3 regions of the Microbulbifer sp. VAAF005 genome follow, and region 3 is predicted to be linked to each of the others. Evidence: predicted binding sites of a transcription regulator. Region 3 holds the regulator's gene; each other region holds the start of a gene.
The links. The regulator sigma-54, encoded in region 3, starts transcription at its own class of promoters, with help from an activator protein. The targets are predictions, from matches to a motif close to TGGCACANNNNTTGCNNT.

Region 1 (9,999 bases), 1.6 Mb from region 3:
TGCGTCTATCCGTATTCCTTTCGTGCCCTCCCCGAAAGGCAAGCGCATCGAGACTCGCTTCCCGGACCCGACCGCCAACCCATACCTGTCTTTCGCCGCACTGCTGATGGCGGGTCTCGACGGTATCAAGAACAAGATCCACCCTGGCGATGCTGCGGACAAGGATCTGTACGATCTGCCGCCGGAAGAGCTGGCTGAGTACCCGACTGTCGCTTCCAGCCTGGAAGGCGCCCTGGATGCTCTGGACCAGGATCGTGAGTTCCTGACAGCCGGTGGTGTATTCACTAACGATGCTATCGATGCCTACATCGAGCTGAAGCGTGAAGAAGTAGAGCGTCTGAACATGACCACTCACCCGGTCGAGTTCGATATGTACTACTCTGTGTAATGGCGACCGGCATCTCTGTGATGCCGTCGAGCCGTTCTCGAAAAGCCCGCGCCACTCTGGTGCGGGCTTTTTTATTGCGGGTACACTGTCGGCTGGGACTTAAAGGCGCAGTATTTTGTATCTGTAAAAAACGGTGCCGATAGTATGAAAATCTCTATGACTGGCGTAGGAGAGGAGTTAAAGGATGGCCAATAGCATGTTGGGAGTGCAAACACTACTGAGAGCTGTTTTATTGATTTTGCTCCTAGTGGCTGTGGTAGCCTCCGCAGAAAGTGGCGCTATTTATAAAATAGTGGGTCCCGACGGCCAGATAACCTTTAGCGATACACCGCCACCAAACGGCAGCTCGGAAGAGGTTGAATTAACCCCGCTCAATGTCCAGCCGATCGCCTTGCCGAGGCAACTACCCTCCCGAAAATTGTCTCCGAACACCAAAGGTGAAAGTTCTGAGCCTGTTTCTATCCAGATTGTGAGCCCAATCAATGAGGCCACGATCCCCCCTGGGCAAACCCTGATCGCGCTACAGATACAAGTAACTCCAGCCTACCCAGAGGGTTCGAGTTTTTATGCGATTATTGATGGCCAACGTTGGCAGGGGAGTGCGTACGGTAATGCCTTGGATATTTCGGCCCTTGAGAGAGGAACTCATACCTTACAGGCCGTCTTGGTGGGCTCGAATGGGCAGGTGCTGGCTCAGTCCAAAGTGGTCACCATTTATGTGAAGCGCCCCATAGCTCGGGGTTGATTAACTGCGAGCGAAAGCTCCCGCAAATCCTGCAGCCCCCTCACTTCCTGTTTACGTCTAACCCCAACTGTCTGTTTTTTGACCTTTGCACCGTTGTGGTGCATTCTCCTTGTGGCTGGCGGCATCGTATTTTTTGAGCTCGGTAACTCGCTATGTCACTACAGCTAGCTGCGCACTGAATGTGTCCGGTTGTAGCTACGCCGGCCGGTAAATGCCAGCTTATGCGCCATTTTGGTTTGCTTTTTGCACTGACTGGATACAGCACTTGTCTGCTGGGGGTGACTAAATGGAGTTTGGTCAGAGCCTCGGAATGAACCGGAAATTTTGTGAATGCTGAATGATCGCCAGTTGCGCCAATTACTCGATAGCCTGACTTCCGCAGTGTTGGTATTGGATGAAAACTTATCGCTTTGCTACTTGAACAATGCCGCTGAGGACTTGTTGGCCGCTTCCAGTACCCGAGTCAAAGGCTCGATGTTGGAGGAGGTGGTGAAAGAGTCTCCGGCTGCCTACGAGGCGATGCGGGAAGCGCTGCGAAAAAATGAGAAGTACACAGTCCGCCGCGCCAGTTGGCGACTGAATAATCTTGAAACCCGAACTGTGGATTACTCAGTCAGCCCGGTCCCCGAGTTTTCCGTGTTGCTTGTGGAAGTGCAGCCGATGGATCGCCTGTTGCGGATTGCCAGGGAAGACGCGCTGCTCAGCGCCCAGGAAACGACACGAAACCTGGTTCGCGGTATGGCCCATGAGGTCAAGAACCCCCTCGGTGGTATCCGTGGGGCTGCACAACTATTGCAGCGCGAGTTGCCGGACCGGGAATTAGACGAATATACACAGATTATCATTGAGGAAGTGGATCGCCTGCGCAATCTGGTTGACCGTTTATTGGGGCCACGTCAGCCGGTAGTACTACAACCGGTTAATGTGCACGAGGTTCTGGAGCGGGTTGCCCAGTTGCTGGATGCAGAGTGTATCGGTGAGCTTCAAATTCGCAGGGACTACGATCCGTCTATTCCCGATGTCCCCGCAGATAGCGAACAATTGATTCAGGCGCTGCTCAATATTGCCCGCAATGCCATGCAAGCCATCGATGAAAGTATTGGTCTCAGCAGTGGGGAGATGGTACTGCGCACGCGTATCCAGCGCCAATTCACCATTGGCCGCCGCAATTGCCCATTGGTCTGCCGTATTGAAATTGAAGATAACGGCCCGGGCATACCGGAGGAAATTCGCGAGCGGATATTCTTCCCGATGATCTCCGGCCGCGCCGAGGGTTCAGGTCTTGGACTTTCGATTTCCCAGAACATTATCAATCAGCACAAGGGGTTGATTAAGTGTGACAGCCAACCCGGCCGTAGCATTTTCCAAATTTATCTCCCCCTGACTACCGAATTAGCAAATACAGGAACCTAGAGAATGAGTAATCGCGTTTGGATTATTGACGACGACAGATCAATCCGCTGGGTGCTGGAAAGAGCGCTATCGCGTGAGGGGATTGATACCCAGTGCTACGAAAGTGGTGATCGCGCCCTGGATGATTTTTACAGTGATTCACCGGATGTGGTAATTAGCGATATTCGTATGCCGGGTTCCGATGGTTTTAAATTGTTACAGCGCTTCCAGGCTGAACGACCGAGCTTGCCGATAATTATTATGACTGCGCACTCGGACCTGGATAGCGCTGTAGCCGCTTATCAAGGGGGCGCCTTTGAATACCTGCCCAAGCCATTTGATATTGATGAGGCCGTAGCGGTAACCCGACGCGCCTTGATGCACGCTAGTGAGCAACGTGCTGAAGAGCAGGTTGAGCCGGAAAATGGTCAGGGTAGTAAAGAAATCATTGGAGAAGCGCCGGCGATGCAGGAGGTCTTCCGTGCGATTGGCCGTTTGTCTCATTCCAACATCACGGTTTTAATCAACGGTGAATCCGGTACCGGTAAGGAGTTGGTGGCGCAGGCTCTGCACAATCACAGTCCGCGCAGGGATAAGCCATTTATTGCATTGAACATGGCGGCTATACCCAAGGACCTGATGGAGTCTGAATTATTTGGCCATGAAAAAGGGGCCTTTACCGGTGCCAGCTCCCAGCGTGCCGGACGTTTTGAACAGGCCAATGGTGGCACCCTGTTTCTAGATGAAATTGGTGATATGCCCGCAGATACGCAAACCCGGTTATTGCGCGTGTTGGCTGATGGTGAATTTTACCGTGTCGGTGGCCACACCCCGGTCAAAGTGGATGTGCGTATTATTGCGGCGACTCACCAGGATCTGGAAGAGTTGGTATGTCAGCATAAATTTCGCGAGGACCTGTTTCACCGCCTGAATGTTATTCGCATCCATATTCCAAGACTCGCGGATCGCCGTGAGGATATTCCGCGATTGGTGAGGCATTTCTTTAATGCTGCGGCAAAAGATCTGGGGGTGGAGTCAAAGATCCTAACCAAGGAAACTGAGGAGTACCTCTCTGGGCTGGATTGGCCCGGTAATGTACGACAACTGGAAAATACCTGTCGCTGGATTACCGTGATGGCCTCCGGGCGCGAGGTGCATATTGAAGATTTACCACAGGAGTTACACCAACAGGGAGTGGCGACAGAAACACCGGCGGATTGGCAAAAAGCTCTGCGCCTATGGGCCGACCAGGCCCTGTCTTCCGGCCAGCGTGAAATTTTAAATGAGGCTGTTCCTGCATTCGAACGTGCACTGATAGAAATTGCTCTAAAGCATACGGCGGGGCGCAAACGCGATGCAGCTGATCTGTTGGGATGGGGTAGAAATACCTTGACGCGAAAATTAAAAGAGCTGGAGATAGGCGGAGAATAAATAACGCATAAGGTCTTTCTGGATAAGATAGGAAGACCTATCTAAGACGTCTCTGAATAAGTCTGTAGGCCAGAGGTATCACGGAGTTATTCAGAGGCTCTCTAATTTAATTTATTTTTCTCCTTATAGGTTTTTATTCAATGAAATAAGCCCCTGAATTTAGCTATTTGGAGATAGCCTGAACGATATGCTAATTGCCTGCTAAAATCAGACTTAATTGATAATGTCTGGGTGGTATAGGCGATATGACTGCTGATGAATTGCGAGTAGTTGCCGAGGTTCCATTTTTATTTTGGGTAAAAGATCAAACAGGCGTATATCTATGGGGTAATCGCCAAATATGTCAATTGGCTGGTGGTGAAGTCATTGGTAAGACAGACCGGGAACTTCCCTGGTCAAATAATGCTGATGCATTAAAAGCTGCGGATGATCGGGTTTTTTCCTCAGGGAAACCCGAGCACCTGCAAGAGTATGTCGATAAATCCAGCCGTGGAGAGGTTACGTTAAATGTCTGCAAGTGGTTGGATGAATTTGAAGGGCGGGATTGCTGTTTTGGGATATCTTTTGTCATTGATTCCCAATAGCCCAATAGAGCATTGGGCTATTTCATCGTATATTCAGAGGCTTCTTAGTCGCTCCGGACTATTTATTATCAGGCTGACTCCTTTTTAACACCCAATTCACCAAGCGTTCGCGCTATATCTTCTGCGCTGGTAGCCGGCTTAATATCCTTGTCAATTTTTTTAATTCGTCCATCTTTACCGATATAAATGGTAACGCGACGGGCGATATTCATTACGGGAACAAGTACATCGTACGCTTTAGCCGTTTCACCGGTGGGGTCACTGAGTAACGGGAAGTCCGCTTCGCTTTCTTCAGCAAACCGGGTGTTATCGTTAAGATCATCTGTACTGGCCATAAAGTAGGTGACTTCATAGGCTTTAATTTTATGACCGTTTTGGGCGAGCGATTTACACTCTATGGTGCAGCCACGGGTGAATGCCTTGGGAAACCAGGCGATCACAACAGCGCTTTTGCCTTGGAGGTCCGCCAATGTGTGGGTTTGGCCATCAGACCCCTGCAGAGTAAAATTTGGCGCCATTTCACCAACTTCCAGAGCGAGGCTGGGAAGGCTGATAAACGCCGTAATTAAGAAAGTCAGCAGATATTTCACGAATATTTCCCTTGTAGTTTACCGATACGCCTATGCTACTGCCCTAAGGTCTAACTGGCCAATAGCTCTTCTATAACTGCTATGCTTTATGCGCCAAAGTAAGAAAATTGGTGCGTCAATGCACTGTTTGGACTTGCCGTTTTGCAGGGGCTTAAATGCGCTTTGACAGCCTTTTCTATACTCTGCCACTTCCACTGATCTATACCATTTCAGTTGCCGTAGTGCTTTGCGCTTTAGCTGTGGGAATTTATCTGGGGCAGCGGCGGGTATCGAAAGCCAGTATCAAGGAGGACGCTTCTCTCGGTAGTGCGGTAGCTGCCACTTTGGGCCTGGTCGTATTCGTTTTGGCATTTACCTAAGGAACCTCTGAATAACCCCGTAATGCCTCTGCGGGTCTTGAAGGCTGCAGATGTTAGGCGCAGCTTGCCGCGAATGGCTCTAGCCCTTTGCAAGGGCTGCAACGCAGCAGCTGTGGCCTTCAAGGCCCGCCCTTCGGGGCTTGCAGAGCGATTCACACTCCGCGTTACGACTTCTTGAAAGGTCTGGACATTCCTGCGAAGCCGCGCCTTGATTGTGAACCGCTCTGCATGCCAGAGGTATCACGGAGTTATTCAGAGATTCCTTGATATGACAGCCGACCGATTTAATGAACGCAAGGCATTGCTGTTGCAGGAGGTAAATACCATTCAGGCCGCATATTTGAATGCGAGCTTTCTGCAATTGGATAAGCGGAATAAGGCGCGAGACTTAATAGCTGAATATGTAAATCTCAGGGATATTGACCCATCAATCGCCGTCACTCCGGAAGATGTAGCTCGCAGTGAGGAAATTCACAAAGCTCTTTGGCGTTTGATCGAGGCGCATATCGCACAGGATTACAACGCCGATTATTTACGCCAGTTTGCCGAGCAGGTTAACGGGATGGTAGATCTGCACCGTGCCAGGGTTGTGGTTGGGCTGCAATATCGTATACCGGGTCCACTCTGGCTATCCCTGTACTTCATGACCATTTTGGCGATGCTGGCAATTGGATACCAGTTGGGTATAAGTCGCGGGGGATCTGCCCAGGTAGTTGTAGCTTTAGCCCTGACTTTCTCAACAGTGATTTTACTGGTGGCGGACTTGGATCGGGCAAACGAGGGAGCACTGCTGGTTGATCAGTCGCCGATGAGCGATCTCAATTTGCAGCTAAAAGAGCTACAGGAGGCTGCCCCCTGAGCTGTTGTGTGAACTGACTTTGCATATTAATAGGATGGGGCGGAATTAAGGCTTTTCCGCCCCGGGGAACAGGTTAAAGATCTTCAGGTTTTTGTGGCATTAAGACATCTTCGGGATGCACAAACTCACGCATAAAAATCTCCCAGAAGGCGAGGAATAATGCAGCGAGCAGAGGCCCTATCGCAAAGCCACTGATTCCAAACATAAACAGACCGCCGACAGTGGAGAAAAGCACTAAATAGTCAGGGAGTTTTGTGTCTCGACCGACCAATATTGGGCGCAACAGGTTATCTACCAGGCTGATCACGGTGAAACCATAGGCGAGTAAAATCGTTGCCTTCATAGGTTCGCCAATAGCATAGAGGTAGATAGAAGCGGGGAACCAGATCAATGCGGCACCGACGGCGGGCAATAATGACAACAGGGTCATTAAAACACCCCAAAGCACCGGTGCCGGTAAGCCCAGCACCCAGAAAATAATTCCGCCCAAGCCGCCCTGGGTAATAGCGACTACCAGATTTCCTTTGATGGTTGCGCGAGTGACTTCAGCAAACTTTGCCAGCAAAAGGTGCTCGCGCTCATCACCCAGTGGCAGGGCGTGGATAATCAGGTTTACCAGCCTTTCACCATCGCGAATCAGGAAGAAGGTGAGGTAGAGCATTAAGCCCAACATAACGAAAAAGTTAACAGTATTCTGTCCGACTTCAATCGCATTTTTTGCGACGAAGCTACCGGCATTCATCACACCACCCATCAGGCGCTGCTTGGCTTCCTCGACATCCACGCCAATATTTTCGAGTGTGCTGTTAACCCTGGGGAAAGCACTGCGAATCTGCTCAAAGGATTTAGAAACATCAATTTGTCCTTCCTGAATCCGGTGATAAAGAGTTACCGCTTCATTAATAAAAGAGGTGGCCACTACCAATACGGGTATCACCAATAGAACGATACACATAAACAGGGTTAGCAGAGCCATTAAATTAGGCGAATTGGGAAAGCGCTGCATCAGCAGACGGTAAACGGGATAGAAAATCAGTGCGGTGGCACAAGCCCAAAAAATAGGGGTAAAGAAGGGTTTTATTAGGAGTAAAAAAGCTACGCTGACCAATAACAAGGTCAATATAAATGAGCGCCTTTCCAGTTTTTCTTGCACTGCGACTTCCTCTGCTTCTCTTTCGGCAGCCCAGTGGTAGGGCGCCTAATTTTTGCTCTATCTAAGCAGATGCAGTGGGGTTTTACCAGCGTCTATATCCGCACGTATCCACGTGAAATCGAATGCCCCGATAAATTCCCAGGCCCATTTGCCACTCGCGGCCGTTGCGCTTGTGGATATCCCTCAGTACGGGCACCAATTGCTCTCGGGAGAACTTCTTTTTCGGAACTATATCCAGCCCGCAGAAATGCAGGTGTTTACTTCCCTTGGAACCTCCGGCCTTACGGTTGTAATCTACCGTACGCCACCCGGAGACCACAGTTACCGGGCCGACGCGGGGCACTATTTCCCGCTCGATTACCCGCAGAGTATTTACGATGCCCCACCAGAGCTCCTTGGGAGGGATGGCGAATGCGGGTTCGTCCAAATCCTGCCAGTCACTGCCCTGACGCAATAGCTCATAGGGTTGCACAACCTGTTCAACCCGGTTGGAGCGCAGGAATTTTTTGAGTTGAGTAAAGCGTGCATGGTTATTGCCTTTGCTCAGGAAGCGGCTGAATACCCTCTCGGAAGCTGCCGGATAGCCCTGGATATCGTAAACCTCCGGGATCATTAGCAGCGGTAGGATATCGATAGGGGATTTCACCCGGTCATCAGCCTCGCGCGCTCGTTCGTAAGTAAAAACAAATAGACCGGTGAGAATCGCCAGTGCGATTGCCCCAATGATGATGATCCGCCGGCGCAGTTGACGCTGGCCGATTTCTACGCACTCTTTGTTACTTTGCATAACCATCGGGCAGCTCCCTCAATTACCAGGTGCGATAGCCACAGGTATCGACATGAAACAGGACATCGTCAATCAGGCCCATCCCGACATTGCTGTCGGGACCGAGGCGTGCGTGCAGTGTGCTTAGCTCTTCAGCGAGTTCGTTTTTACCGATATTGGAATTCGGAATTAAGTCCAGCCCGCAAAAGTCACGGTGGCGGGGCTGGTCTTCGGTCGCAAGTTTTCGGTTGTAGGCATCAGTGCGGTAGGCGGAAACCACAGTGACAGGGCCAATTAGCGGTATTACCTGGTCTCGCACCAGGGTGAGGGTTTTCACAATATTGGACCACTGGTCCCTGGGCGGAATGGCGAATGGGGGCTCCCCCAGTTCCAGCCAGTCCCCCCTGTCGCAGAAGATCACGAATAGGAAAAACCTCGGCGACACCCCGGTCCCGAAGCAATTGATTGAGTGCTTGTACGCTGGAGCGGTTACTGCCCTCTCGCAGGAATTTGTTAAAGGTCTCCTCGTTGGCGATGCGATAGCCACGCTGCTCGACATAGGACTTCTCTTGCGAGGAGAGGAATAGGTAGAGCCAGAGGGTAAACAGGATGGCACTGAGTATTAAAGTGAGGGCACTGACGACCACCCGATTGACTCTTTGTCCGGGCGGCTTGTGTGGGAACAGAGTTTCGAAGCGAGTAAACGAGTTACCTGCGGACATAGTGCTCGCGATTGCTGCTGAGAGAGTTATTCCACCGACGCTAAAATCGTCGGCGCCTGTTTACTCACTATAGCCGCAAAAATCGACGGGCTGCGGGCTTGGGATCAGCCACAAAAAAAGCCGCTGGTCCCGGGGGAGCAGCGGCTTTTGGGTCACGGACAGCGCACTGTGCCCGACAACCTCTACTTAGGCTTTAGGGCCTGCATTTTTAACGTCTTCGCTGACATTGAACTTCTCAATGTTCTCGGCGAACAGCTTGGCCAGCTTGCCTGCCTGATCGTCGTAAGCAGCTTTGTCAGCCCAGGCTTCACGAGGGTTCAGGTAAGACTTGTCCACGCCGGGCACTTCCATCGGGATATCCAGGTTCAGGGCATCCAGGTGCTCAGTGGCAACGCCTTCCAGGGCGCCGCTCTGGATAGCGGCAACGACAGCGCGGGTTACCGGAATCGGGAAGCGCTTGCCGTTGTCGCCGGAGCCGCCGGTCCAACCGGTGTTTACCAGGTAGACCTTGGAGCCGAACTCTTCTATGCGCTTCATCAGCAGGTCTGCGTATTCGCGCGGTGCACGGGGCATAAACGGCGCGCCAAAGCAGGTGGAGAAAGTCGGGTGGATACCGGCCTCTGCGCCCAGCTCGGTGGAGCCTACGCGGGCGGTGTAGCCAGACAGGAAGTGGTAAGCCGCAGCCTCTTTGGAGAGGATGGATACCGGTGGCAGTACGCCGGATACATCGCAAGTCAGGAAGATAACGTTCTTCGGCTCGCCAGCGCGGTTTTCCAGCTGACGCATTTCGACGTGCTCCAGCGGGTAGGAGCAGCGACCGTTTTCAGTCAGGCTGGTGTCGCAGTAGTCAGCAGTGCCGTGATCGTTGGTTACCACGTTTTCAACGATGGCGCCGAAACGAATGGCATCCCAGATTACCGGCTCATTTTTCTGGCTCAGGTCGATGGTTTTAGCGTAGCAGCCACCTTCCATATTGAAGACGGCACCCTTGGTCCAGCCGTGCTCATCGT
Region 2 (9,999 bases), 1.2 Mb from region 3:
GGCATGGCTAATCGCTTTAGCTGCTCGCAAGCAGGCTAAGTGCTGGCGCAACAAACCGGGTTTTTTACGACCTGCTCGAATATTTTTAATTCGAACCGCTATTCCCAAACAAACAGACAAGGTGAGGGATGTCCGCAAAATCTGTCCGCCGCCCTCCCCCTGGGCGCCGTCTATCTCAATCACTGTTTAATTCCTTAAAATTTACATCTTTTTTAGTGAGTGGCGTCTTTAAGCCGTAGGGCGCAACTTCACCAACTCATTCATCACCCCATCGAGACCGCCATATACGGAAATCTTATCGATGCGGGTGCTGACCCGCTCCAAAGCTTCCAGTTCTTTCAAGCGCAACAGTACCGGGTTGTTATCCATCAGCTTGGCGGTATTGTGCAGAGATCGCATAGCTTGGGTTTCTTCCCGGCGCTTAATCAGGTTTGCCTCAGATTCCTTCTGCGCTTCTACAACCTGATTGAGGATCATCTTCATATCGCCGGGCAAAATAATATCCTTGACCCCGACACTGGTAAGCTCGATACCAAATGTCGCCAGCTTGTCACGGATGCCGGTCGCAATCACAATATTCAGCCTATCCTTATCGGCCAGAAGGCTATCCAGGGTTTGGGTACCCACGGCCTCGCGCAAGTGCAGCTGCAATTCGCGATAAATAAAACCTGTACTATCGCTGAGCTTTAGCGCTACTTTTTTTGCATCGGCAATTTTGTAAGCGCCAGTCAAGTTGACACGCAGGCTGACCCTATCCTTGGTCAGAATTTCCTGGCCGCTAACTTCGATGGTTTTCAACCGCAAGTCCAGTACCTTAACCTCGATAGAGCGGTTGTATTTCCAGTAGCCATAACAGCCGGGCTGTAACACCTTTTCCAACTTACCGTTGACCATTAACAGGCCCACGTGCTCATCGGGAATCTCGTTGTAGCTTACCGCCTGAAGGGCGGTGCGCATTTGTCCAGCACGTACACCTCGCCCCAGTAAGCCCAGGACTTTTTTATCGATGGCGTATTCCTCAGAGATATCCACGATTTCCACTCGCACGGATTCACCGCCCTTCCACACAGCGCGAAAAGTACCCGGTGGCAAAATATCGACCAAGTGATTATCCCGGTAAAACAATCCCACCTGATGGTCTGACAATTCATAGGATTGCAGGTATTCACCAAGGATCTCACCATAGGTGTTTAACAAAAATTTGGCTTTGATTTCACCGAATACCACATCGGTAATATCGTAAGTTTCTGCCCGTACATCACCGGACAATAGGGATATACGATGGCTGCCAGGTGGCAGCACCCCTTCAAAACGGTTGCGGCGAAATAGCAACACTCGCTCGCTATCCGCAACATCCACGTTCTTCCATATTTTGAACAGAGATATCATGGTTCTTATCTTTTATTCCATTTCCATACTGCGTTACCCCATGGGGCCGCAAAGGTGGGGCCCGTCCAGCGACTGGTGGTAAACCGTTTGTGCCGAGCAGGACCCAGCGGCAGAGGAATTGCAACCTTCTCCACCAGGCTCACCCTGAGCCTTCAGCCAAATTCCCTGGCCAGGAGAAACAATGACAAATCTTGCCGCTGGATCGCACAGGGCAAACCCACGATTAACGACACAGTTGCCGGAGCACCTCCGCGATAAACCGCTAAATCCTATTTACCGCATCGAGAGGTTGTCGGACCCCGGATAGATTTTTAACAGGGAGTCGAACCCCAGGCTCTCGCCTCTTTCCAGATCGTTTTGAGAACGATGGGACTTTGGCAGGAATCGAACCTGCTACCAATCGATAAGTTATCGACTGCTCTACCAAATGAGCTACAAAGTAAATGTTTGAACTTCTATCCCGTGGGTACACCTGCCGCCATAGGCGGTGATGCCAGGCCGGGATTCAGAACCGGCTCCGCTGACGGGCTAAAGAACTCAAACTCGGTTGCGGCAACCCGGCGAATTCGTCCGGCGGCCTGCATACTTTAGCAATTGCCTTAGTTCGGCCGATCCCTGGCCTAAAACGCGTCAGCCTTTGACGCAAACCACTTGCTTGAGGGTGTAGACGATTTCCACCAGGTCTTTCTGTGCTGCCATAACCTTTTCGATAGGTTTGTAGGCCGATGGGGTTTCATCGATCACACCCTCGTCTTTTCGGCATTCCACATCGGCGGTGGCCGCGCGATGCTCTTCCAGGGAGACCAGCTTTTTGGCCTTGGTACGGGACATCACTCGTCCGGCCCCATGGCTACAGCTACAGAAGCTTTCTTCGTTACCCAGCCCCCGCACAATAAATGACTTGGCCCCCATACTACCGGGAATAATACCCATTTCGCCGGCACGCGCTCTTACAGCGCCTTTCCGGGTCACCAATACATCCTTGCCGTAATGATGCTCGCGGGAGACATAATTGTGGTGACAATTCACCGCTTCCATACACGCCTCAAAATCCATCCCCAGGGCCTGCTTCACCGCGTTAATAGTGCGCGCCATCATCACTTCGCGATTGATACGGGCAAACTCCTGCGCCCACTCCACCGCTTGCACATAGTCGTCAAAGTGCTCGGTACCTTCCGGGAAATAGGCCAGGTCATTGTCCGGCAAGTGGATATGCCAGCGCTCCATATCCCGCTTGGCTTTCTCAATAAAGTAAGTACCTATTCGATTTCCCACTCCCCGAGAACCACTATGCAGCATCAACCACACGCTACCCTGTTCATCCAGGCACATCTCGATAAAGTGATTGCCTGTACCAAGTGTTCCCAAGTGATTGATATTATTAGTATTTTTTAATACCAGATGCCTCTCTTTGAGCAGTTCAAACTGGGCGGCCAGAGGCGCCCAACCGGCAAGTGCATCGTCCGGTGGATTCTCCCAGGCCCCCTTGTCCCGCCCTCTCCCCCGGTGTCGGCCAGTACGTCCGTGGGGCACGGCTCGTTCGATGGCGCTGCGCACTCCAGCCAGGTTGTCCGGCAGTTGCGCCGCCATCAGGCTGGTGCGAACCGCCATCATGCCGCAGCCAATGTCCACCCCTACGGCAGCGGGAATTACTGCCCCCAGGGTTGGGACTACGCTGCCAATGGTGGCGCCTTTGCCCAGATGTACATCGGGCATCGCCGCGACCCATTTATGGACGAATGGCATCTGCGAGATATTTTTGAGCTGCGCTTTGGCTTCATCTTCAAAAGGCACACCCAGGGTCCAAGACTTAATCGGTACCCCACCTGCCTGCATTACTTCATATGGCATTGGTTTCATCTTCCACTCCTTTTGAAACCGCGCTTGGTATTCATGTGTTTCATTTAGTTATTGATATAGCGAATTGGGTGCCAACTTTTGCAGACAACTGAAAAATACTTGTAACCTATTGTTTTTTAACGATTTATTTTTTATCTCAGGATTTTTTAGTAGATTTTTTGAGACAGGGGATTCATAAATTTCTATCTTTTTTGATAGTTAAATCATATTTTAGATAGAATGAAGACAATCGCTATCAGTATTCTCGGTACCAGCAAGGACCGGCGCGGCAAAGGCGACAAGCGCTGGGATAAATGGCGCCCAAACATTTCCATGTGCCAGCACGATGACCTATTGATCGATAGGCTGGAGCTCCTTTTCGACAACCACTCGAGAAGCCTGGCTGACCAGGTCACAGAAGATATTGCGCGGGTCTCTCCAGAGACCGAAGTGGTCCACCACCGGGTGAACTTCAATGACCCTTGGGATTTCGAGAGCGTATATAGCAATCTGCTGGATTTCGCCCGCGCCTATAGCTTCAAGCCGGATGACGAGCAGTACCTGGTGCATATCACCACCGGTACCCATGTAGCTCAGATCTGCTTGTACCTGTTAACAGAGGCGGGGTATTTCCCCGGGCGTCTGCTGCAAACTTCCCCAGCGCGAAAGAACAGTAGCTTGCCGGGCGAGTACCAAATCATCGATTTGGATCTGTCCAAATACGACCAGATCGCCTCGCGCTTCCAGAGGGAACACCAGGAGGGCACCACCTATCTGAAGGGTGGAATCGAGACCAACAATCTCGCCTTTAACCAGATGATCGAGCAGCTGGAACAGGTCTCGATCCGCTCCGACGCCCCCATACTGATTACCGGCCCCACAGGGGCAGGTAAATCCCAGCTGGCCCAGCGTGTCTTTGAACTACGCAAGCAGCGGGGCAAGCTAGAGGGTGGCCTGGTAGCGGTTAACTGCGCCACCCTACGCGGCGAAAATGCCATGTCCGCCCTGTTCGGCCATCGTAAAGGCGCCTATACCGGTGCCACCACCCACCGGCCAGGCTTGCTTATGGAAGCAGATAAGGGCCTGCTGTTTCTCGATGAAATCGGTGAGTTGGGATTGGATGAGCAGGCCATGTTATTGCGTGCGATTGAGCACAAACGCTTTATGCCTTTCGGCTCTGATAAGGAAGTAAGCAGTCACTTCCAGCTGATCGCCGGTACCAACCGGGATCTGGTACAGCTCTGCCAAGAAGGTAAATTTCGCGCGGACCTGCTCGCCCGTATCGATCTATGGACCTACCGACTGCCCTCTCTACGAGAGCGTATTGAAGACCTGGAACCCAATATAGATTTTGAGCTGGAGGCTTTCTCCAGGAAATCCGGGCATCTTGTCAGCTTTAATAGAGCAGCACGGGAAAAGTACCTGAGTTTTGGGCGCTCCCGCGAGGCCAGCTGGTCTGCGAACTTTCGCGATCTTAACGCCAGTATCTTGCGTATGGGTACCCTCGCCGACGGTGGGCGTATCACGACTCAAGTGGTGGAAGAGGAAATCCATAGGCTGCGAATTAAATGGCAAAATCCACTAACAGATTCATCGCTACCTCTTGCCCACATTGAAGCACTGTTGGGCCCTGATCAGATCGAACAGATGGATTACTACGAGCAAATCAAACTTGCTGGGCTAATTCAAGTTTGTGAAGAATCCAACTCGATGGCCGAGGCCGGACGCAAATTATTTCAAGTGAGCCGCACCTCAAAAAAATCCAACAACGACTCACACCGGGTACGCCAACTTTTAGATAAATACGGTCTTAAATTCGACCAGCTGAATAAAACATAGAGGCCACTTAGCATCATTTTTTGTTAGTCTGATTCCAAAAGCCGGATGCTGGATCATGGAATGAAATACACCTATTTAACGCCGTTTATTTTCTTACTCAGCGCCTGTGAGCCAACCCAGTTCGCGGGTGGTACCGCCTTGCCAGATGGCTCTGTTTACAGAGGCGAGATGCTTAACGGTCTGTTTCATGGATGGGGTCAGCTCGAATGGCCCAACGGAAGCCATTATCGTGGCGACTTTCAAGAAGGTCGCATGACAGGTGAAGGTGAGTTAACTGGAAGTGATGGCTGTAGCTATAAAGGGGAATTCCTCAATGGAGAACCCCACGGCAAAGGCCGCTATACCTGCGATGAAAATGAATGGGCGGGAGAATTCCATGAAGGGGAGCTGCAAAGCGGTACTTTAAATTGGGATGAAGGTGGGCGTTATCATGGTGAGTTTTTAAACTTTGATCCCCACGGCGAAGGCAAACTCACTGCAGAAGATGGCAGCTTTTATCAGGGCAGCTTTGAAAACGGTTTTTTAATACAAGGTAGCTATTCGGATAGCGATGGTCATCGTTATACCGGCAATTTCGAATACGGCTCCTATTCCGGCGAAGGTGAACTCACACAGCCCGACGGTACGATTATCCGTGCTACTTTCCGCTATGGAGAAGCAGAAGGAGAAGGCGTACGAATAAGTACGGATGCTGAAGGAAACACTGTCGAGGAGTCTGCCTATTTCTCCGGTGGTACCTATTATCCCAGCGAAGACGCCTGGCGCGCACAGACAGATATTCCCGGTGCCCAAGTAGAAGCCAGGCTCTACAGCGAGAGTGAGCGCTTACAAAGTGCCATAGCCGCCCTCCCCTCACAACGGCCCGGCGTACGCGATATTTACACCCTACTGATAGGTGGTGACGGTACCTCTCCAGTATTTGCCAGGGAGCTGGACTGGGTGGCAGAGCGCCTCGATGAAGCCTTTAGCATTGACCAACGTATGCTACGCCTCAGTAACGGCGGCGGATACGGTTTCCCCCTGGCTACCCGCACCAGTATCCAGGAAAGCCTTAATGCAATTGATCAGTTAATGGACCCCAAAGAAGATTTACTTCTCATACACCTGGTCAGCCATGGTGCTCGAAATGGAGATTTCAAAATTGCCGAGGGGGAGATTCCCCTAAATGATTTCTCACTGAAAGATGGGCAACGATTGCTGAACAATATTAACGCCCAGTACCAGTGGATCGTTGTTTCAGCCTGCTTTTCCGGTCAATGGGTAGAAGCCCTACATAGCCCCAATCGGGTCATCTTTACTTCGGCCGCTGCGGATCGCAGCTCCTTTGGATGTAGCGATGATTCCGAGCGCACCTGGTTTAGTTCCGCGCTTTACGGTGAAGCCCTCAATCAGGGAGTGAATAATCCTGAGGCATGGTTTGAAGCCGCTAAGTTAAAAGTAACCGAGATGGAACAGGAACAGGGGATTAAAAGAAGCCGCCACTCCCTGCCCCAATATTCAGTGGGAGAGAATTTCCTAATGTGGTGGCATGGAAAAAAATCGATTTATTAATTTTGGAATTCCAGTACAAACCGACTAAAAAATTATTTTTGGTACTAATCACTATCCACCATAATACCAAGCGAAAGGAGATACCTTCTTGGTGTTAGCTAGCCTCTCTGTAGAATTATTGTTTGTTTTGTTTTTCGTTGCCGTTATTGCGGGCCTACTTGATACACTAGCAGGTGGGGGCGGCCTGATAACTGTACCGGCCCTTATTCTTAGTGGCGTCCCGCCACTAGCTGCCTTGGGTACCAATAAATTACAAGGCAGTATTGGTACTGCAACTGCTACCTACATGATGCTTAAAAACAACAAGATCAGTTGGAATGGAATCAAAAATCTAATGCTATTTGCCTTTATTGGTGCAGCCATGGGCACAATAGCAGTACAGTTCATCAATACTGATGTTTTGTCATTTATTATCCCTGCTGTTCTTTTATTTATCGCTATTTATTTTATAGTTTCTCCGTCCCTTACTCACAGTAGTACTAAACCCAAGGTCTCAAGAAAGAAATACCAATATGGCGTAATCCCATTTATTGGTTACTATGATGGTATGTTTGGCCCCGGAACTGGATCATTTTTTGCCTTATCAGGCGTTGCCTGTAGGGGACAGGATTTACTAACCTCCACAGCCAATGCAAAACCTCTCAATTTTTCCACTAATATCGCATCTTTAATCGTATTCTTATTTGCCGGTCAAATTTTATGGGTTGCGGGAATCTTAATGATGATTGGACAAGTTATAGGTGCCTGGCTGGGATCTCATTTTCTATTTAAAATTAATCCTGGTTATTTACGGGGATTGGTAGTTCTTATGTGTGGTGGAATGTTAATAAAATATATCCACTCTATGGGATGGATAGATTATATTTTCTGAAGGGTATGGAGGTGGCTGGAATTCAGAAAAATCAGATTAAACATTAAGACTTTGGATTGTTTTATGGAGCATCTAAAAAGATCTTTAATGAACTTCTTTTTTAAGCTCCATCAACTCCTTCTTGATCTCGGTGATTTGATTCGATAGCTTGCTCTCAAAATCCTCATTGATTATCGACATATACTGCTCAAACCGACTCTGTTTTATTAGATATTCTAATCTTTCTAGCAATTCATCATTGGAAACTCTTCTCTTGGCTCGTTTCCTGGTAAATTTTATCAGTGGCTTTACCCAGTCAGGCAGTCGATAATAAGTATTTTGAAAACCTCTGCTCATGGAGTATCTAAAACCATTTTTCCGTATATAGATAGATAGCTTTGATGGTAGTAACCTATAAAATAGATTTAAATATTTATCCATCTTACTGCAGTCGGAATACCACTCTCTCACCAAACTCTGCTTATCTCTATCTAACTTCAGAGCGCCTAAAGCTTCATTAAATTCTCTTTCTGTATATTTTTCGATTAATTTTGACTTGGTTAATAGAGAAATTACATTTTTATCACCATAAAGCGGTCGTAATTCTATCAAATACAGCAACCAACATCCCAGAAGATCATTCTTATAATCCGCATCACTAGCATTTTTTGTTAAGTAGTCAAATACAAAATGGTATTGATTCACCAATCGCCGAACCATTAGATCACTTTCCTTTTCATCCACATTGACTAAACTATACGACCCAATTTCTGGCAAAATTAATATTGATTTAGCCTTGATGGTTGTTATCCAATGTAGAGAGTGACCATTAACGCAGGAACCCAAAATAAATTCGGATACTTTATTTCCACAAACAAAGTCCCTGCGATAAAACCTCCTGACATTTATAGAATTTATTTTTAAAACAAACCTGGATTTATCGCCAATAGATTCTGAAAATTTTTGTAGGGGTTTATTATGGCTAAAAAATACTATATCCGGATTCTCTCTATTGACTATACTCTGTAATTTGGGGATCAATGTAGGGTACCAACAATCTCCCTCATCGATAAATCCAACATACTCTCCAAAAGTATTTTTTACTCCAAATTCAAAAATTAGCTGGTCATCAATCTGTGAAGTACTCGGAATATAAATACTTCGAATTCTGGGCATTGAACCTGTAAAATTATTAATCCGACTGCACTCATCATTTTCGCAAAAATGAAGAACAAGAATCTCTATATCCTTGTATTGCTGTCGAATAATACTCTGCAGACAGGTATTGAGATAGACACCGCTAGACTTTGAAATAACGACAATCGAAATCATGCGCATACCACTGAAGTTCGGTAATCTAATACAGAATTAGCAGTATCTGGATCTTTGTCAAAGAGCATTCTCAAATCCGCATTACTCAATGATAGAAAAGATCTTGTAAACTGAGATAGAAAGCTCCCCCTATACTCTTCGTCAAGATTACGCCAGCACCAGTTAAACAATGCTAACTTGCTTTTGACATACAAGTGGTAAAATCTATCTCTAAGATTAATATTCTCATTAAAGAAATCTTCAATCTCATCAAAAACCTGTAATACAGATATACGCCGTGCATCTGAAATATTTGACAGCCTATCTCCTGTGGAATCGACATGATGAATACAAAAAGGGGATTCAAATAATGCAATATCTTTAGCATTTGTGAGCAAATTCCAATGTGCTAACACATCATTATGTACAGGCGTTTGTGAAAACCTAAGGGAAACCCTTTTTGCATAACTGGTTTTAATCAATCTATTCCAAGGGAAGGGTGTTAAACATAGAATGCTATCAAGATCAAAAGTGGAGAAAGTCCTGTTAACAAAGGCTCTAAGCGCCCTGTAGAAAATGGAATTGTCATCACCTGCCATACCGAGATTAATAGTGCTTCCGGGAAATCTACACTTATAGGCCATCAACAAAACATCACTGTTAACTTTTGTAGCAATTGAAACAGCTCTATCCAACATATTTGGGAGGATTAGATCATCGGCATCAAAAAATAAAGTCAGCGGTTCAGCTATTTGATCGAGAGCGCTATTCCTACAATAGCCTGCCCCATTGTTACCATCGTTTAAAATAATTTTATATGAGATTCTATTTTTCTGAAGAAAATCAGCGGCCAACCCAGCCGTGGTATCTGAGGAATTATCGTCAGATAAGTAAATTTTTACATCAGTCGTATTATTATGAACAATAGAGTTCAACGTATTAACAATATTATTTTCTTCATTGTATGTTGGTATCACCACCCCAACTTTACTGTTAGGCATACAAATTCTCTTTATAATTCTCTCAATTATCCCAAAGCAGCAGAATTAAATGTAAACACAATAAGTAAATTAATTTGAATATAATCAAGTCTGATAAAGGCTGTACCACTTAAAGTAGACAGCTATACACCTTTTTTCAAACTTATTAATCGATAATTTGCTTAAGCTAGATGCTTTCGGGAAGGCTAGGGTATGTAACAAGAGAATTAGACGCCTACC
Region 3 (9,999 bases):
GGTTGAGGATGTAATGCATGCGGGCGACGAGCTTCCCCAGGTAACTCCAGAGACTCTACTATCAAAAGCCCTACTGGAGATGACCAGCAAAGGGTTCGGCATGACGACTATTGTAAATAACAATGGTGAATTACTGGGTGTATTCACTGACGGTGATTTGCGCAGGGTAATAGACCAAAAAATCGAACTCGACAAAGCAGTTATGGAGGAGGTGATGAGTCGCCGTCCTAAAACGGTTTCTGCTGACACTCTTGCTGCAGAGTCGCTGAGGATTATGGAGGACTATAAAATCACCGCATTAGTTGTGGAAGATGAAGCGCATCACCCAGTTGGCGTACTCCATATGCACGATATTCTGCGCGCCGGTGTTATCTGAGATAATACCGGATATTTAATATGCAGGTTTTGCCCTCACAAACAAAGGCGAAGAGAGATTATTCCGGTGATATCCGAACAAAAAATAAATGATTCCCTTAAAAATATCCGCTGGCTTGTTCTGGATGTGGACGGAGTCCTGACAGACGGAAAGCTTTATTTTGACAACAGCGGCAATGAACTCAAAACCTTTAACACCCTGGATGGGCACGGCATTAAGATGCTGCAAAACTCCGGGGTTCGCGTAGCCATTATTACTGGCCGGCGTAGTAACGTTGTAGAACGCCGCGCCCACGACCTAGGTATCAATAAGTTAATTCAAGGTCGGGAAGACAAGTTTGCCGCCCTACAAGAGTTACTATCTGAGGAGTCTTGCCGCCTGGAGGATATCGCCTATGTCGGTGATGATTATCCCGACCTTCTAGTAATGACCAAGATTGGGTGCCCCATCGCACCACCCAATGCGGCCCCACCTGTACGGGAACGCGCGCTGTGGGTCACCGAAACACGTGGTGGCGAAGGCGCTGTACGCGAAGTCTGTGACCGCATTATGATTGCTCAGGGGACTTTTGACGCGGCGCTCGCCCCCTATATCGGAGAAAAATGATGCGTTCCTGGCTGCCTCTCGTACTGGTCATTCTGCTTATCAGTGCCGGACTCTGGTTTTCCGAGAGTCCGCCAGAACAATTGCTGGGTAAAAGGCCCACACCGCAGCAGCAAAATCGAGCTCCAGAACTTGTTATCATGGGGGCTGAAACTCGAAATTTTGACCAGGCAGGCAATTTAGCTTATCGCGTGGATGCAGAACAAATTACCTACTTTCAGTTTAAGCGCAGGGATCGCGCCAACCTAAAAGAACCGCGTATGCTGTTCTATACGGACGACCAACCCAAGTGGGCAACTCGATCCGAACGAGGTGTGGCCTTCAACCGGGGAAAACGAATCGTACTCACAGGCGATGTTCAAATTGATGAACTCCCCACCCCTAATGGCATCCAACTAGTCACACCACGAATCACAATCTTCCCAGACAGGGAATTCGCCGAGACCGACAAAGTTGTTACTATTAGCTCCGGCCCCAACCGCACTGAAGGAACGGGGATGCGCGCTTACCTGAAAGAAAACCGGATGGAAATCCTGTCCGATGTAAAGAGCAGCTATGACACCCAATAACCGCTATTCCTCTATCTTTAAGGCCCTCACAGCTATTACGCTAGCAGCTATTACTACCGTAACGCAGGCTTTACCCGACGACAGAACCCAGAAAATATCTGTGGGCTCGGAATCTATGTCAGCTGACCGCGCCAACAACCTCGTGGTTTATAGTGACAATGTAGTCATCACACAGGGCTCCCTTCAAATCAGGGCAGATCGAGTGGAGGTCTACTTTACAGCCAGCGATGAAATTAGCCGGGTCATTGCTGTTGGCCGCCCGGCACACTTCCAACAAAAGATATTGGAGAGCGAGGAACCTGTAAAAGCCCACGCTGAACGCATAGAGTATGTCATCAGCTCTGAAGAGCTACAGCTTACCGGGCAGGCTTATATCGATCGCGATGGCAACACCCTGACTGCCGAGAAAATTGACTACGACCTCGCAACCGAACAAATGAGCGCTCGCAGTCAACCGGGCAAGGGGAGAGTTGAGATGATCTGGAAGCCTGAGAGTACCGGAGCCGGCGAACCCACAGAAACCGAAGCCGAAACAGGTACCACCACAGATCAGTAATCCACCCAAATTTCAATGCCTGTAAACCAGCGCTATTTACAATGATGTAATCCGCTGCCTCTCTCGGCTGCGGCTAGATTTCAGGACTCATTATGCCAACGCTACAAGCGTTACACCTCGCCAAACAATATAAGAAAAGAAAAGTTGTTCAAGATGTCTCTGTCAGTGTCTCAAGTGGGCAGGTCGTCGGTTTGCTAGGTCCCAATGGAGCTGGAAAAACCACCTGTTTCTACATGATCGCAGGGCTGGTGCAGGCTGATGCCGGGCAAGTCCTGATCGACGACGAAGATATTACCCGCCTGTCAATGCACGGGCGTGCCCGCAAAGGGATCGGTTATCTTCCCCAAGAGGCCTCTGTTTTCCGCCGACTGTCAGTACGCGACAACATTCTCGCAATCCTAGAAACTCGCAAGGGACTCAGTCGCGCGGAGCGAGAAAAACAGGCGCAGGAGCTGCTTGAAGAGTTTAACATTACCCACATTGAAAACAGTCTCGGAATGGCTCTATCCGGTGGGGAAAGACGTCGAGTAGAGATTGCCCGCGCCCTCGCTACAAACCCGAGCTTTGTCCTACTCGACGAACCCTTTGCCGGTGTCGACCCCATCTCAGTAAATGATATTAAATACATAATTCGCCATTTGCGTGACAGGGATATCGGCGTTCTGATCACAGACCACAATGTAAGGGAAACCCTGGATATCTGCGAAACCGCCTATATCGTCAGCGAGGGCCATATCATTGCCTCAGGCACACCAAATGACGTCCTTGCCAATCAGCAAGTGCGGGAAGTCTATTTGGGACACGAGTTCACCATTTAATGGCGAATGATGACAAACATAATCAAATAAGCGAAATATCGAGAGCCACATCATATTTTATTTTTGGACTGACCATTCAATTGCCGGTAGTCGGCACGCTTATTGCTTGTAATAGTTTGGGGGCCGGGGTAGTCTGCGCCATCTCGGGTTAACTTTGACGAACCCATTGTCGCACCGGCCTGCAGCCCTAAACTATGAAGCAGTCTCTCCAGCTCAAGCTCGGCACACAGCTAACAATGACTCCCCAGTTGCAGCAGGCAATACGCCTCCTGCAACTTTCTACATTGGATTTACAGCAGGAAGTTCAAGCGGCCCTCGATAGCAACCCAATGTTAGAGGTTGAGAGCGAGGACCTGACTCCTGCAACAGCGATTACCGAAAAAAACGCCCAGCAAGAGCCCCCAACCACCTCGGAGGAAGGCTTAAACAGCACCTCCAGTGAAGAGAAAGAGCTTGGCGATACCGACTGGAGCCAGGACATTCCAACAGAGCTGCCGGTTGATTCTCATTGGGATGACATTTACAGCAGCTATAGCGGCCCAGCAGAGGGGGAAGACTCCAATTTTGAGCGCAACAGCTCAACTGATACGCTGCAGGACCACCTACGCTGGCAATTAAACCTAACTGCTCTGTCTAGCCACGACAAGTGGATCGGCGAGCACCTCATTGATGCGATCGATCCGAACGGACTACTCAACACTGACGTTGATGATGTTGCCACCTCCCTACAAGTCGACGAGGATGAGGTAGCGGCCGTACTTAAAGCTGTGCAACAGTTTGAACCTGCCGGCTGCGGGGCCAGAAGCCTCCAAGAGTGTTTATTGCTTCAGTTAAAACAGCTACCAGGAGAAACCCCGTGGCTGAAAGAGGCACAGGCCATCATTGAGCGCCACCTGGAATTGCTTGGGAAAAGAGACTTCAGGCAGCTCAGCAGGCGCTCACGCCTCAACGAATCTCAATTAGGTGAGGTGATCCGCCTTATCCAGACTTTAACCCCTAATCCCGGTGAGGAATTTAATGGCGAGCAACCTGCTTACGTCATTCCTGACATTATTGTGTCGCGCAAAGAACACCGCTGGCTGGTTGAACTGAACCCGGAAATCACCCCCAAAATCCGCATCAATGGGCAATATGCATCCCTGGTAAAACGAGCGGATAACTCACGGGACAACAACTTTTTACGGGATCACCTCCAAGAGGCCCGATGGTTCCTTAAAAGCTTACAGAGCCGCCACGACACCCTACTAAAAGTTGCCACCTCAATTGTGGATAAGCAGCAGGGCTTTTTTGAAGAGGGGCCGGAGGCGATGAGACCGATGGTTCTGGCTGATATTGCCGAAACCATTGGCATGCATGAATCCACCATCTCTCGAGTAACTACTCAGAAATACATGTTGACCCCACGTGGAGTATTCGAACTCAAATATTTCTTCTCCAGTCACGTCAGCACAGATTCTGGAGAGGACGCCTCGTCCACAGCCATTCGAGCTCTAATTCGCAAGCTAATTGATTCAGAGGCGCCACGAAAACCGCTCTCTGACAATAAAATCACCCAGGAATTGGATAAGCAAGGCATCAAGGTTGCGCGACGAACAGTAGCGAAATACCGCGAATCCATGGGTATCCCCTCCTCAAGTGAGAGAAAAAGGCTGGTTTAGACTCTCCTATAAAATTCAACCAGCAATTTTGACCGCAACACTATAGATAGTCATGCACTAATGACGCCTTCCGCCGCCCACCTGCGACCAAAATCCAAAATTTGAGTGTATCCTTCCATTCTGGCCCACTTCCTAGTAGGGTTGCGACCCGATAGGGGGTGAGCGCGGACTTGTGATGCACTTTTAAGGAGAAATCCATGCAGATCAATATTAGTGGCCACCATGTCGACGTAACCTCACCTATGCGCAGCTACTGCGAAAGCAAAATGGAGAAGCTGTCCAGGCACTACGACAATATCACCAACGCGCAAGTTATTTTGTCCGTCGAAAAGCTGATCCAAAAAGCTGAAGCGACAGTACATATCAATGGTCACGACCTCTGTGCAGGGTCTGAGGACAGAGATATGTACGCGGCAATTGATGCGCTCACTGATAAGCTGGACCGCCAACTGAAAAAACACAAAGAGAAGTTGCAGAACCATCGCTGAACTATGACACTGGAAGCATTACTCTCTCCCCGCCTCAGCCTTTGCCACTTGGCGGGGAGCAGCAAAAAAAGTTACTGCTCAATATTGCCCAGGCGATTGCCGAACAATATCCCCAACACGACTCCGACACAGTTTTTAACCAGCTGATCGCCCGTGAGCGCCTGGGCTCCACTGGTATTGGTGATGGTGTCGCAATCCCCCATTGCAGATTGCCCGGATGCGATAGTCCCATCGGAGTTCTCTGTACCACACAGCCCGCCATTGATTTTGACTCTGTCGATCGCCAGCCAGTCGACTTGTTATTTACTCTCCTGGTTCCCGAAGATGCGGAGCAGGAACATCTGGATACACTGGCAGAAATTGCCGCCTTGTTTTCCGATAGCCTGGTAAGAGATAAGCTAAGGCAAGCACAGAGTAGTGATGAACTCTACGCCCTCGCTATTGATAGTACTGCAGCCGCTTGAGGGCAGTTCGGTTAGCAGCTGACATTGACTCCGGTGTTTAAGTGGTACAACAAGCGGAACAATAAAGACTTGACCAAAGAAAAGGGCTCCCCATGCGCTTGGTGATAATTAGTGGCCGCTCCGGTTCCGGTAAAAGTTCTGCCCTGCAGTTATTGGAGGATGTTGGCTTCAACTGCATCGACAACCTCCCCACCAGCCTTCTCCCCGAGCTGGTTAAGCGAGTCAGGGCACAACCGCCGAAAGAGAATACCCCTTTGGCCTTAGGTGTCGATGCCCGCAACCTTTGGCAAGACATCAGGCAGGCTCCCGGCGTAATCGAATCTTTGCGCGAGGCGGGAGTGCAATGCGATGTTATTTATCTCGATGCGCGAGAGCCAGTATTGGTACAGCGATTCAGCGAGACCCGACGAAAGCACCCCCTCAGCAATGACTGCACCCACCTACTAGAAGCCCTCAACCAGGAAAAAGAGCTGCTCACCCCCATCTCCACCATCGCGGATATGGTTATTGATACCAGCACCTTGAGTTTGCACCAGCTGCGTGAACTGATTAAAAATCGTGTTGTTGGTGAACAATCAAACAGCATGGCGATTCTTTTCCAGTCCTTTGGGTTCAAACATGGGGTGCCAGTGGATGCAGACTTGATTTTTGACCTACGCTGCCTGCCCAATCCCTATTGGGAACCTGCTCTAAGAGAAAAAACCGGTAAGGATATCGAAGTCGCTGAATTCTTGCGCTCTCACCCAGAGACCGCAAAGATGGAGGCTGACATCACCAACTTTCTGGAAAACTGGCTGCCCTCGTACCAGAAAAGTAATCGCAGCTACACCTGTGTCTCTATCGGCTGCACTGGGGGCCGACATCGATCAGTTTATATGGTTGAACAGCTGGTAAAGAAATTTTCCAAAGAGTTTGATAACGTCCAGATACGCCACAGGGAGCAACAAAAATAGATTTTTGTCGAGCAGCGCAATGCAGAAACACCAACTGACCATCATCAATAAACTCGGCTTGCACGCCCGCGCTGCAAGCAAGTTCGCGCAGACCTCCTCCAGGTTCTGCTCCAATATTAAAGTGCATTGCCAGGGTAAAGCCGTAGATGGAAAAAGCGTGATGGCCCTGATGTTACTAGCTGCAGGCAAAGGCACGGAGCTGGAATTGGAAATAGAGGGGACAGATGAAAATGCTGCCCTGGAAGCTATCAGCACACTGATCTCCGATCGATTCGGCGAAGCTGAATAGAGGCCGGTATACTATTGCCAGGAAAAGCTCACTCTAAACATTAAATCGCTAAGCTTTTACATCGCCTCCCAAATCCACCATTAGCAGTAAGGACTTGTTGTGCCCAGCTCTCCCCAAGCCGAAATCAAATTCCGCGCACAAAGTCAGCTGGGTGAGCTGTATGCCGCGCTGGATAGCGGTACGGGACAAGAAGTCCGGCGCATGCTCAAGACCCTGACTCCGCAAAGTGTTGCGCAATTGCTGGAGAGCTCTCCACCGCGTATCCGCCAGGTACTTTGGAATTTGGTGGACAGGGAAATAGAGGGTGAGGTCCTACAGGAACTCACCGACGATGTACGCAGCCTGATCCTCGCCACTATGGATACCGAGGAGATGGTGGAGGTGATGGAAGGCCTGGATGCCGACGACATCGCCGATATACTTCAGCAGCTGCCGGAGCGAGTTGTTGCCGAAGTGCTCTCATCGATGACGGAAACCGACCGCCTCCGGGTTGAAAGTGTTCTCGCCTATGATGAGAACACGGCTGGCGGTTTAATGGATACGGACACTATCTCTGTCCGCCCCAACCTGACTCTCGATGTGGTACTTCGCTACCTTAGGCGCCATGAACAACTACCGGAATCTACCGACAGCCTTTTTGTGATTAACCGGAGGGGCCAATATATCGGTCTCTTGCCACTATCCAAACTTCTCACCACAGACCCATCGGTGACAGTTCGCGAAGTGGTCAATACCGATGTGGAACCAATACCCGCAGATATGCCCGACACAGAAGTCGCGCGCTTGTTTGAGAAATATGACTGGATTACCGCACCAGTAGTCGATGAGGATAACCGCCTGCTGGGGCGAATCACCATTGACGATGTAGTGGATGTTATCCGAGAGGATGCAGACCACTCCCTGATGAGCCTTGCCGGCCTCGATGAAGAGGAAGACACCTTTGCCCCAGTAGGGCGCACTGCGCGGCGCCGGGCCGTTTGGCTGGGTATTAATCTGCTCACAGCTCTGCTTGCCTCCTGGGTGATCAGTTTGTTCCAAAATACCCTGGACAAGGTGGTAGCCCTAGCAGTCCTAATGCCCATCGTCGCCAGCATGGGAGGCGTGGCCGGTAGCCAAACGCTGACAGTGGTCATTCGCGGTATGGCCTTAGGCCAGATAGGACGCAGTAATTTAAGCTGGCTACTTTCCCGTGAGCTGGGTTCGGCGGCACTCAATGCTCTTTTGTGGGCGCTTGTGATGGGCTTGATAACCGCCATGTGGTTTGGCGATATATGGATTGCGGTCATTATCCTTGCCGCCATGATAATCAACCTATTAACCGCCGCACTCGCCGGAGCGATATTACCAGTAGCATTGCGTGCCATGAATATAGACCCGGCACTGGCCGGCGGGGTAGCGCTTACTACAGTCACCGATGTAGTAGGCTTTATGTCTTTTCTGGGCTTGGCCACTTGGTACTTTAGCTAAACCACCTCTGAACCAAGCCCCCTTATTTACCGAAAGCGAATCAAAGATGTACGAATACGATGACTACGATGACGACCTGCCGAAAAGTAAATCTCAGGTCAAAAAAGAAATGCACGAGCTGCAGGATCTCGGCAAGCAACTAACCGAGCTCTCCAAGGCCCAACTGGCTGAAGTCCCCATAGATGAGGACTTACAGGAGGCTATTGCTACGCTACATCGGATCAAATCCAATGAGGCTCGCCGGCGCCAGATGCAGTACATCGGCAAGTTGATGCGCAGTGCCGATCAAGAGGCGATAGAATCAGTGTTGAACCGTTTTAAAGAGCGAGACCACCAATACCTGCGTTTCGATAAAATGGCCGAAGACTGGCGCAAACGACTACTGGAGGAAGGCAGTAGTGCCCAGGGGGAGTTCTTTGACCAGCATACAAGTGTCGATCACCAACAGCTGCGCCAACTGATTAGGGACTCCCATCGAGAAATCAAAAACAATAAGCCTCCAACCAATCAACGAAAATTATTTCGCTATCTTCGCGACTTCTTTATCCAGGAAGCGGACTAGGGGCTCCGGGCGCTCCAGTGTGAACTGGCTGGCAGCGCCCGCAATCAAGTCATCAGAAGTTATTGCGCTTTCTTATCCCCAGAAGCCGGTACAAAGTCCAAAGCCAAAGAGTTTAGGCAGTAGCGCAAACCAGTGGGCTCCGGGCCATCTTTAAAAACATGTCCCAAGTGTTCCCCGCACTTTGATAACACCTCAGTCCGCTTCAAGCCCCAGCTGTAATCGTCCTTTAAGACAATATTTTTTGGGTAGGCAACATCCCAAAAGCTGGGCCAACCAGTACCCGATTCAAACTTCTGCTCAGAGCTGAAAACCGGTAAACGGCAACCTGCGGTAACATAAACCCCTTTCTCTTTGTTATTCAGAAGCTTGCCACTAAAAGCGGGCTCGGTACCTTTTTTCCAGAGAACTTTGTAGCGATCCTCTGGCAGGATCTGCTTCCAGACAGACTTAGGGATCTGATCGAGATCAGTCCCCTCTGCAATATGCTTTTCAGCTTGAGCGACCGTCATATTCTGATCGCGCTGGTGGTCATCGGCCTCAGAGCACGCCGAAAGGGTGGCGGCGCCACAAAGGAGGGTGAACAATATTGAATACCATGCCATCTGCTGTGCTCCTTCTACAGGGAATCAACACTAAGATTAGATGGCTATAGGGTAATTAAAGTTCAGGCGGCAGGCGGCAGCTGCTCCTCAGGGCGGGCCTCAACCTGCGACTCATTTCCCTCATCCTCCAGGACTGCTCCCTGGCGTTTAGCACCGTCACCATCGAATAACTTCTCAAATCGCATTTGTGGATCAGCCCAACCACCACTTATTCGGTAACTGACACTGGCGACTTTCTTAACTTGCTTTTTAAATGCCTTACTGATCAGGTAAACACCTGCCGCCGCAGGTAATCCCCCTGCCAAGGCTGCAACCAGAGCGAGGTTATTCCCCACCGGCAAGGTAGCCACTAAGGTCAAGTCCAAATCTTCACGGACTAAATTCACTCGTCCAGCCATCTGCAGTTCACTGGTCGGGCCCTCTACCTGGATCGGAACCGCAATAAGGAGCTGACCATCGCCTTCAAAGACCACTTCGCCCCTCACCCGATCAAAGGCCATACCACTTTTATAGAGATCTGAAAAATCAAGGCGTAAACGTCGAGCCCAAGTATCGAAGTTAAACAGCGACAATAAACGCAACACGGTAGAGCCC

Region 1: glnL (nitrogen regulation protein NR(II)) is a predicted target of sigma-54. The motif match lies at 1,366-1,383, and genes of this name have one in related genera.
Region 2: P0078_RS13255 (RtcB family protein) is a predicted target of sigma-54. The motif match lies at 3,306-3,323, and genes of this name have one in related genera.

Annotation. Positions count from the first base shown of each region.
Region 1 is NZ_CP120233.1:3,430,956-3,440,954, forward strand. Features, by position in the region: gene glnA (glutamate--ammonia ligase) at 1-388, shown strand, start outside; gene P0078_RS15415 (DUF4124 domain-containing protein) at 573-1,133, shown strand; gene glnL (nitrogen regulation protein NR(II)) at 1,464-2,546, shown strand; gene ntrC (nitrogen regulation protein NR(I)) at 2,550-3,956, shown strand; gene P0078_RS15430 (PAS domain-containing protein) at 4,202-4,540, shown strand; gene P0078_RS15435 (peroxiredoxin family protein) at 4,609-5,130, opposite strand; gene P0078_RS15440 (hypothetical protein) at 5,286-5,489, shown strand; gene P0078_RS15445 (bestrophin-like domain) at 5,758-6,348, shown strand; gene P0078_RS15450 (AI-2E family transporter) at 6,422-7,501, opposite strand; gene P0078_RS15455 (D-Ala-D-Ala carboxypeptidase family metallohydrolase) at 7,584-8,294, opposite strand; gene P0078_RS15460 (hypothetical protein) at 8,311-8,712, opposite strand; gene P0078_RS15465 (phosphoenolpyruvate carboxykinase) at 9,176-9,999, opposite strand, start outside.
Region 2 is NZ_CP120233.1:2,988,956-2,998,954, forward strand. Features, by position in the region: gene rtcA (RNA 3'-terminal phosphate cyclase) at 1-183, opposite strand, end outside; gene P0078_RS13240 (slipin family protein) at 229-1,389, opposite strand; tRNA gene P0078_RS13245 (tRNA-Ser) at 1,759-1,830, opposite strand; gene P0078_RS13250 (hypothetical protein) at 1,845-1,973, opposite strand; gene P0078_RS13255 (RtcB family protein) at 2,020-3,249, opposite strand; gene rtcR (RNA repair transcriptional activator RtcR) at 3,469-5,067, shown strand; gene P0078_RS13265 (C13 family peptidase) at 5,128-6,618, shown strand; gene P0078_RS13270 (TSUP family transporter) at 6,710-7,489, shown strand; gene P0078_RS13275 (glycosyltransferase family 2 protein) at 7,574-8,800, opposite strand; gene P0078_RS13280 (glycosyltransferase family A protein) at 8,797-9,780, opposite strand.
Region 3 is NZ_CP120233.1:1,819,919-1,829,917, forward strand. Features, by position in the region: gene P0078_RS08075 (KpsF/GutQ family sugar-phosphate isomerase) at 1-376, shown strand, start outside; gene P0078_RS08080 (KdsC family phosphatase) at 437-982, shown strand; gene lptC (LPS export ABC transporter periplasmic protein LptC) at 979-1,548, shown strand; gene lptA (lipopolysaccharide transport periplasmic protein LptA) at 1,535-2,104, shown strand; gene lptB (LPS export ABC transporter ATP-binding protein) at 2,197-2,922, shown strand; gene P0078_RS08100 (RNA polymerase factor sigma-54) at 3,117-4,580, shown strand; gene hpf (ribosome hibernation-promoting factor, HPF/YfiA family) at 4,778-5,068, shown strand; gene P0078_RS08110 (PTS sugar transporter subunit IIA) at 5,110-5,532, shown strand; gene rapZ (RNase adapter RapZ) at 5,625-6,485, shown strand; gene P0078_RS08120 (HPr family phosphocarrier protein) at 6,505-6,774, shown strand; gene mgtE (magnesium transporter) at 6,874-8,241, shown strand; gene yjgA (ribosome biogenesis factor YjgA) at 8,288-8,803, shown strand; gene msrB (peptide-methionine (R)-S-oxide reductase MsrB) at 8,863-9,405, opposite strand; gene P0078_RS08140 (YhdP family phospholipid transporter) at 9,468-9,999, opposite strand, start outside.